One region of the Massilia sp. TWP1-3-3 genome, then DNA from elsewhere that is predicted to be linked to it. Evidence: predicted binding sites of a transcription regulator. Region 1 holds the regulator's gene; the other holds the start of a gene.
What was found. Region 1 encodes FNR, which switches genes on or off when oxygen is low (the NO sensors DNR and NnrR bind a similar motif). Its sites were predicted from a motif close to TTGATNNNNATCAA; they were not measured.
Positions count from the first base shown of each region.

Region 1 (4,198 bases):
AATGCGGTCGCCATAATTTCCATGTCCCAAAATCAGCAAGTCGTGATGCAGATGGGCCAGACTAATTTCCGGTGATGAGACATCGCTCCCCACATTGCCTTGAGCCGAAGGCTGGCAATGCAGCGTCGCGGCCGCGCTGGCCCACCTTTGTGGGACGGACACGGGCGGACAGGCTAAACTGTCGGCTCCATTCCCAACGCTGCAAGGTTTGCCCATGTCGTTTGCTTCCCTCGGTCTGATCGACCCGCTCATGCGCACGCTCGATGCGCTTGGCTACACGAGCGCCACGCCGGTGCAGGCACAGGCGATCGGCCCGGTCCTGGCCGGGCGCGACGTAATGGCCGCAGCCCAGACCGGGACCGGCAAGACCGCCGGTTTCGCCCTCCCGCTGCTGCAGCGCCTGACCATGGAAGGCGGCCAGGCGGGCAGCAACGCGGTGCGCGTGCTGGTGCTGGTGCCCACGCGCGAATTGGCCGAACAAGTGCACGACAGTTTCAAGGAATATGGCGCCGGCCTGCCGCTGCGCACCCATGTCGCTTACGGCGGCGTGAGCATCAATCCGCAAATGATGAAGCTACGCAAAGGGCTCGACGTACTGGTGGCCACGCCCGGGCGCCTGCTCGACCTGTACCGCCAGAATGCGGTCAAGTTCGACCAGTTGCAAACGCTGGTGCTCGACGAGGCCGACCGCATGCTCGACCTGGGCTTTTCGCGCGAACTGAATGAGATTTTTGCCGCCCTGCCCGCCAAGCGCCAAACCCTGTTGTTTTCGGCGACGTTTTCCGACGAGATCCGCGCGCTGGCAGGCAAGCTCTTGAACAACCCTCTGAGCATTGAAGTTAGCGCGCGCAACAGCACGGTGCAGCGGATTCGGCAGTGGGTGGTGCCGGTCGATAAAAAACGCAAGCCGGAACTGTTCTTGCATTTGTTGCACAAGCTGCGCTGGGGCCAGGTGCTGGTGTTCGTCAAGACGCGCAAGGGTGTCGACCAACTGGTCGACACCTTGGCGGCAAATGGCGTGGCGGCCGACGCGATTCACGGCGACAAGGCGCAGCCGGCGCGCCTGCGGGCGCTGGAGCGTTTCAAGGCGGGCCAGTGCAAGATACTGGTGGCAACCGACGTCGCCGCGCGCGGGCTGGACATCGATGACTTGCCGCAAGTGGTCAATTTCGACTTACCCACCGTGGCCGAAGACTATATCCACCGCACCGGCCGCACCGGCCGCGCGGGCAATGCGGGCCAGGCGGTGTCGCTGGTATGCGCCGATGAGGTGGACTTGCTCGCCGCCATTGAAATGTTCACGCGGCAAACCCTGGAACGCATCGAAGAGCCCGGCTTTTCGCCCGAGCACCGGGTGCCGCTGACCGATACGGCAGGCCAGGTCGTCAAGAAGCCGAAGAAGGCGAAAAAGGCCAAGGTGACGGGCGATGTTTTGCACGTGGATGTCCGCTTTTTAAAAACCCGATAAGCTGCGATGAAGTATGATGACTGAATGAATCAACCGAATCCCCCTGCAGCTGTATTAAATATCAACGTCTTGAAAGCAAGCTGCGCAGGATGCAGCATGCACCAATTATGCCTTCCCATGGGGCTCGACGAGGGCGAACTGAGTCGGCTGGACCAGATCATTGGCAAGCGCAGCCGCATTTTGCGCGACGAGCGCCTGTACCAAATGGATCAGCCTTTTCGCAGTTTGTACGCGATTCGCTTCGGCCATTTCAAGACTTACCAGGTCAATGCGGCCGGAGAACAACAGATTACGGGTTTTCAGATGGCCGGCGAATTGCTGGGAATGGACGCCATCAGCGGCGACCGCCACCATTGCGACGCAGTGGCGCTCGAGGATAGCGAAGTGTGCGAGATTCCGTTCACCCGCCTTGAAGACTTGTTCGGCCAGGTGCCGACGCTGCTGCGTCACTTTCACCGCATCATGAGCCAGGAAATCACGCGTGAACAAAACGTCATGCTATTGCTGGGCAATATGCGCGCCGAGCAGCGTTTTGCGGTGTTTCTGGTCAATTTGTCGTCGCGCTACGCGGCGCGCGGGTATTCGCCGACCAGCTTTCAGCTGCGCATGTCGCGTGAAGATATTGGCAATTATCTGGGCTTGACCATTGAAAGCATCAGTCGATTGCTGTCGCGCTTCAAAAAGCAGGGCTGGTTAAAGGTCGACAAGCGCGAAGTGACGCTGCTCGACCCGGTGATGCTCAAGGCGATGGCCGCCGGTACCGCGCAGTGCAGCCCGATGGCCTGAGTCAGGCTACCCGTAAAAGTCCCCCCACATCGTCGTCGCGCACGCGACGGACCCATGGAACATTGGCTCAGTTGAACCGTTCCATTGCCGCCAATCGTCGCCCCCGCGTTCACGCGCCGGCCGTCGTTGGTCACTTGGGCCCCATGGGACCCGACGACTCAAAACGGCGCCTTTCCATCGTCCGGCACCACGATCAAATACCCCGTCAGCAAGCCGGCCAGCGTGCAAAACGTCCAGAAGAAGAAAAACCCGATGCTGTAGACCGCCATCGGCGCCAGCGACGACAGCGCTTCCGGCTCGACCCACGAGAAGAAAAAGCCTTCAGCGAGCGCCGCGGCCAGGAACGATGGCCACAGCACCGCCATCGCCAGGCGCTTCATGCCCTGCCTCATGGCGCAATGGCCGCATCGGCGTCGATCGTCATCGACTGCTGGGCCGGAAATTGCCATTCGGCGGCCAGGCGCCAGTCGCGCTTGCCCCCTTCCACATTCACCTGCCAGCGTGCCTGCTCCAGTGCCGGCAGCGGCGCCGAAAAACGCCCCTGTGCATCTGGATACACGGCGAGCAAAATGTCTTTTTCAGGCAACGTCGAATGCGCCAGTCCGATCCTGAACGGGGTCGTGACCGGCTGCCCAAAGCTGGTCAATTCGCCCTGCATCGCATGCGCGCCGGCGTTGTAGTGCAGCGCCACCGACAGGCGCTGGGCGCTGGCCACGCGGTCGCGCCGCAAGTCCTGGTTAATCGCCTTGCCCTGCTTGTAATAGTCGTCGACCACCATCGCGTCCTGGCGCGTATAGGCCAGGTAACCGGTGTAGCCGCCGGCCACCAGGACCACGGCCGGCCCGAGCATCAGCAGCCATGGCCAGCGCTGGGCATACCATGGCGGCGCCGTGCGCAGCCTGGGTTGGGAAGCAGTTTGCATGCGGTTCTCCTTCATTATCTCGGTACGATAAATACGGCTTTTTCGGTGACCTTGAGCGAGGGCTGGTCGAGCGCGCTCAATTCGAACATGATCGCATGCGAGCCGCCCGTCAGGGCTGCCCGTTCGGTCTGCACCCGCACCGGCACGGCGCGCGTGCTGGCGCCGTCGAGCAGCACTTCTTCCTGGTCGGCCAGGCGCACCCCGGGCAGGCCGCTGACGACAATGTGGAAGCGATGCGCCGTTTCGCCGGTGTTCATCACCTGCAGGCGGTACACGTTTTCAATCACGCCGTCGCCCACTTCGCGCCCCATCGAGCCGCGGTCGCGGATGACGTCAAGCTTGAGCGGGGTGCGCAGCGCCAGCGCGGTGCCAAAGCCGATGCCGATCAGGGCCAGCAGCGCGCTGTAAATGAGCACGCGTGGGCGCACGATGTGCGCGCCGATCTGGCGCGCCGACCAGCCCTTTTCCATGGCCTGGTCGGTCGAATAGCGAATCAGCCCGCGCGGCAGGTCGATCTTGTCCATCACGCCGTTGCAAGCGTCCACGCAGGCCGCGCAGCCGATGCATTCATACTGCAGGCCATTGCGAATGTCGATTCCGGTCGGGCACACCTGCACGCACAGGGTGCAGTCGATGCAGTCGCCCTTGGTGCGTTCGGCCGTTTGCGCGCCGCGCGGCTCGCCCCGTTCCCGGTCGTAGGTAACGATCAGCGTGTCTTTGTCGAACATGGCGCTCTGGAAGCGCGCATAGGGGCACATGTATTTGCACACCTGCTCGCGCAGCCAGCCCGCGTTGCCGTAGGTGGCGAGCGCGTAAAAGCCGATCCAGAACCATTCCCACGGCCCCAGGCTGAGCGCGCCAATGCCCGCCATCATCGAGCGCATGGGCGCAAAGTAACCGACGAACGAGATCCCGGTCCACAGCGCCACCAGCCACCAGGCGCTGTGTTTGGCGCTCTTGCGCCAGATCTTGTCCAGCGTCCAGGGTTGGCGGTCGAGCCGGATGCGGGCGCTGCGCGCGCC
Region 1 covers NZ_JAFCWX010000009.1:22,688-26,885, reverse strand. Annotated here, with positions in the region: gene ACP7D4_RS10810 (hypothetical protein) at 1-162, opposite strand, end outside; gene ACP7D4_RS10805 (DEAD/DEAH box helicase) at 215-1,468, shown strand; gene fnr (fumarate/nitrate reduction transcriptional regulator Fnr) at 1,493-2,254, shown strand; gene ACP7D4_RS10795 (hypothetical protein) at 2,413-2,634, opposite strand; gene ACP7D4_RS10790 (FixH family protein) at 2,643-3,176, opposite strand; gene ccoG (cytochrome c oxidase accessory protein CcoG) at 3,191-4,198, opposite strand, start outside.

Region 2 (4,198 bases), on a different contig from region 1:
GCGGAAAACCAGACCCGCTTGCGCGAAGGCGGCCACTTGATCGCCTCGGGAATGCCGATTCCCATTCCGTCCGGACCGCAACGCACCGTCCTGGCGATGCGCTTGCCGATCTACATGCCTAACGCGCCGACCGACACCGTGCACGCGCGGCGCGTGGCCTTCGTGGGCGCCGTTGGCATCGCTTTTTCGGTCGATACGCTGGTCTCGGGCGTCATCGATGAAATGCCGGTCAGGCATGTGCGCATGACGCTGGTGGACAACGACCCTGGCCTCGATAAAAAGCGCGGGCGCGTGTTGCTCGATACGCTGCGCGGCACGAGCACCTCGCATGGATTTTTTTCCGACCGCTTCAGCAATACCTTGCCGATCAACTTTCACGGGCGCCGGTGGGATGCCACGTTCAGCGTTGATGCGCGCGATTTGCACACGGGGTTCGAGGAATTCCTGCCGTGGCTGGCGATGCTGGCCGGCTTTGTCAGCTCGATGCTGCTGTACGCGCTGTTTCATGCACTGACCTCGTCGCGCCGGCGCGCCATCAAGATGGCCAAGGGCATGACGCGCGAACTGCGCGAAAGCCAGACCAAGCTGGAACAGTCGCACCACAACCTGCGCCGGCTGGCGGCCCATGCCGACCAAATCAAGGAAGGCGAGCGCAAACGCATCGCCCGCGAAATTCACGATGACCTGGGACAGAACCTGCTGGCGCTGCGCATCGAGGCCGACATGCTGGCCACGCGCACGCGCGACCGCCACCCGCGCCTGCATGCGCGCGCCCGCTCGACCCTGTCGCAGATTGACACGACCATCAAGAGCGTGCGCCAGATCATCAACGACCTGCGCCCGAATGTGCTCGACCTTGGTCTGTCGGCCGCCGTCGAGTGGCAGATCGCCGAGTTCCGACGCCGCACGGGCATCGCGTGCGAACTGGTTGCCGAACCGAAGGAAATCACGCTGGGCGACCATGCCGCCACCGCGTTTTTCCGCATCTTGCAAGAATCGCTGAGCAATATCGTGCGCCACGCGCACGCCACCAGCGTGCGGGTCGAACTGACCTCGACAGGTCAGGAACTGACCATGACGGTGATCGACAACGGCATCGGGCTGGGCGAGCGCGAGCGCGGCAAGGCAGGCTCGTTCGGCCTGGTGGGCATCGAAGAGCGCATCAGCATCCTGGGCGGGGCATTTTTGATCAGCAGCACCGACGGCGAAGGCACCACAGTGTGCGTCTCGGTGCCGCTTCATGGTGACGGCGCGCCTGATGCAACGCACAGCGGCGCCGACGCCGCCGGGCAGCAAGCGGAACTTGTCTGACACGCTGCAGCCCTGTCCTAAACAGACGCAGCGCGATGGGTCGGGAAACGTGTCAGCGGCTGCTTGAAGGGCTCGGATTTAACCCAAATAATTGTTGACGAAACTCAAGTTAGCAACGGCGCACCGGAGCAACATCTTCATCAAGTAACGAAAATCAATGTAAATAGGAAAGTGATTTTCGACTGGGACAAGAAAGGAGGATCGACGGGAACGCCGCTTCATCGGTAAAACTAGGGATGTCATCAAACCAAAACCACACTCTATAAAGAGGAACGATCATGAAAACGAATAACGTAATGCACGCTATTGCCGCCTTGAATCTGGAGCCAATCAAGAACAAGCTGATGGACGCCGAGCATGGCGAAGGATGGAGCAGGGCCAAGGTCGAGGCCATGGATGTTGAATATCGGCGTTTTCTTCACCTGATGCATGCTTTCCCCAATGAAGCAGCCTCGCCGACGAAAGCCGTCGATACCTTCTGGCACTACCACATTCTCGATACGCAAAAGTACGCAGCCGATTGCGATGATGTTTTCGGCTGCTTCATGCACCACAACCCGTACGGCGATGAAGGGAGCGCAGCCGATGTGGTGTCGCCCGGCGAGCGCATGCAGCAATTGTATGAAGCGACCTTCGGCGAAGCTTATATCCGGCCTGAAGCCTATTGCCTCGACCAGAGCGCCGGCGCAACGGCCGATGGCGCCCCCTCCCGGGGGGCCGCGAAAAATGCGAGCGCACAAGCAGGCGTGTGCATCGCCCGTTGCCACCCCTTTTGCATGATGCACGCCAAGCCGGCGAACGCTAAAACGGCGATCGGCGACACGCCCCGGATGCGGCGGCCAGTACCGGCCGTCGCCGCTCGGACCTTTGCCTGACGCGGGAAGCGCCTGAACAATGACGGCGACTATGGGCGCCTTGCCCATACGCCGCAGGCGCGCCCCGCCAGCCCTGGCGGGGCACGGAGCAACTAAGGCGCAGGCCCTTTGCGGACCTGCGCAGCGCGTTCATCAGGCCGCGATATGCATGGGGGTCACTTCGACCCCCATCAGCGACTTGAGTTCGCGAATGCTAAATTCGCTCACCTCATGCATGCGCAGCAAGATCGTGGCGCCGATCGGCAACGTATGGTGCCGAATCTTGCTGATCACCGGTGGCGCCACTTCCAATGCGCGCGACAGTGCCGCGTCATTTTTCAGGTTTAATTTCTCCATGATGGCATCGAGGACCTTGTTCGGGTCATAGGTCACTTCTTCGGGCATGTGTCGTTTCGTCATCATCAATTCTCTCAAAAATTCACATTCCGTGGCTTATTCGCCTCCGGCTCGTCTTTACCAGCCATAAGCAAGTCAAACAAGTCAATACTCGCAGAACGTACGGGGCTTACCAGTCATTCGGTAATAACCGGATATTTATTGGTATTTGCTCAAGCTGCGACATTTTCACACAAAAACGCGTTGTACTAAAGTAAATTTTCGCGAGTGTGTGCGGCAACTAACGCTGGACGCATGACGGCGAGCATCCATTCCAGCGTGAGCCTGGTCGCCATCTGGGTATAAGTTGTGGGAATTAGATAGAATTGAAACAACAGGCGGTCGTCATCACGCTGCAGGCGCCAGCCGAGCTGGCGACGGATTTCCTCGGGCGGCGGCGGCGGACGGCGCGCCGTCTCGCGCGCGACCATGTAGGCGCGGACTTGCTCCTTGGTGGGCTGTGTGACGCGATGCGGCATAGCGGGCTCTAGCACAAGTGAATGACCGTGGGTCGACATTGCTCACGATACGTGCGCGCGCCGCAGCGCGCTTGACGAAGCTCAAGTGCGCGCCTGCTTACTTTTTGCTTACTTTTTGCTTACTTTTTGCTTACTTTTTGCTTACTTTCTGCTTGGTTCCTGCTCACTTCTTCTGGCTGGCCAGGTACAAGGTCTTGGCGTCCTGATGCGCGCGATCGACCGTGCGCAAGGCTTCCTTGTCATCGTGTTCGATGAAAAAATCCAGATCCTGGGCCTTGACCACGAGCTTGATGGCGGCCGCGTCGCTCAGCTGGTACTTTTCGGTGATCAGCGTGGTTACTTCGTCGAGATATTCTTCGTAGGTCATGGGAGGCTCATCTGGTCTGGGAAGGCCGTCATTCTACCAGCAGCGCCGCGCGCCCCATCGCCGCCACGGCGCTCGCCAGCTCGGGAAACCGCAGGCGCACGCCCAGTTCACCCTTGATGCGCGCATTGCTCATGCGGCGCGACTCGGACATGAACGAGAGCAGCATGGGCGAGACGCGCTCTGCCAGCGGCGCGCGCGCCAGCCGTGGCGGACGCGGCATACCGAATGCATCAGCAACGGTGTCGAAATAATCGGCCATCAGCATGTGGGTGTCATCGACGGCATGATAAATCCGTCCAGGCAAACCCCTGAACAAGGCCAGTGCAACGATGTTGGCCAGGTCATCCGCATGAATATGATTGGTATAGACATCGTCTTGCGCCAGCAGCGCCGGCGTGCCCTGCTCCAGGCGCTTGAGCGGCAAGCGTTCGCGTGCATAGATGCCCGGCACGCGCAACAAGGCCACGCTTGAACCGCTGCGCCGGGCCCAGGCGCGCAGCACCCGTTCGGCATCGACCCGGCGCTGCGCGCGCGCATTGTGCGGCGCCACGGTGCGCGTCTCATCGATCAGCGCCCCGCCGCAGTCGCCGTACACGCCGCTGGTGCTCACGTACACCATGCGCGCATTGGCCTGCAGCACCGCGCACAGGTTGCGCGTGCGGCGGTCGAGCACGCCGTCAGGCTGGGGCGGGGCCAAGTGCAGCACATGGCGCGCCAGGCCCGTCAGGCGGCGCAGGGACGCCGGGTGATCCAGGTCGGCAACAATGGGCACGGCGCCCGCCGCGCGCAGT
Region 2 covers NZ_JAFCWX010000005.1:246,057-250,254, forward strand. Annotated here, with positions in the region: gene ACP7D4_RS07210 (CHASE domain-containing protein) at 1-1,311, shown strand, start outside; gene ACP7D4_RS07215 (glycine-rich domain-containing protein) at 1,608-2,186, shown strand; gene ACP7D4_RS07220 (hypothetical protein) at 2,319-2,585, opposite strand; gene ACP7D4_RS07225 (hypothetical protein) at 2,771-3,040, opposite strand; gene ACP7D4_RS07230 (hypothetical protein) at 3,204-3,407, opposite strand; gene ACP7D4_RS07235 (SDR family oxidoreductase) at 3,436-4,198, opposite strand, start outside.
Region 2: ACP7D4_RS07215 (glycine-rich domain-containing protein) is a predicted target of FNR. The motif match lies at 1,406-1,419, and genes of this name have one in related genera.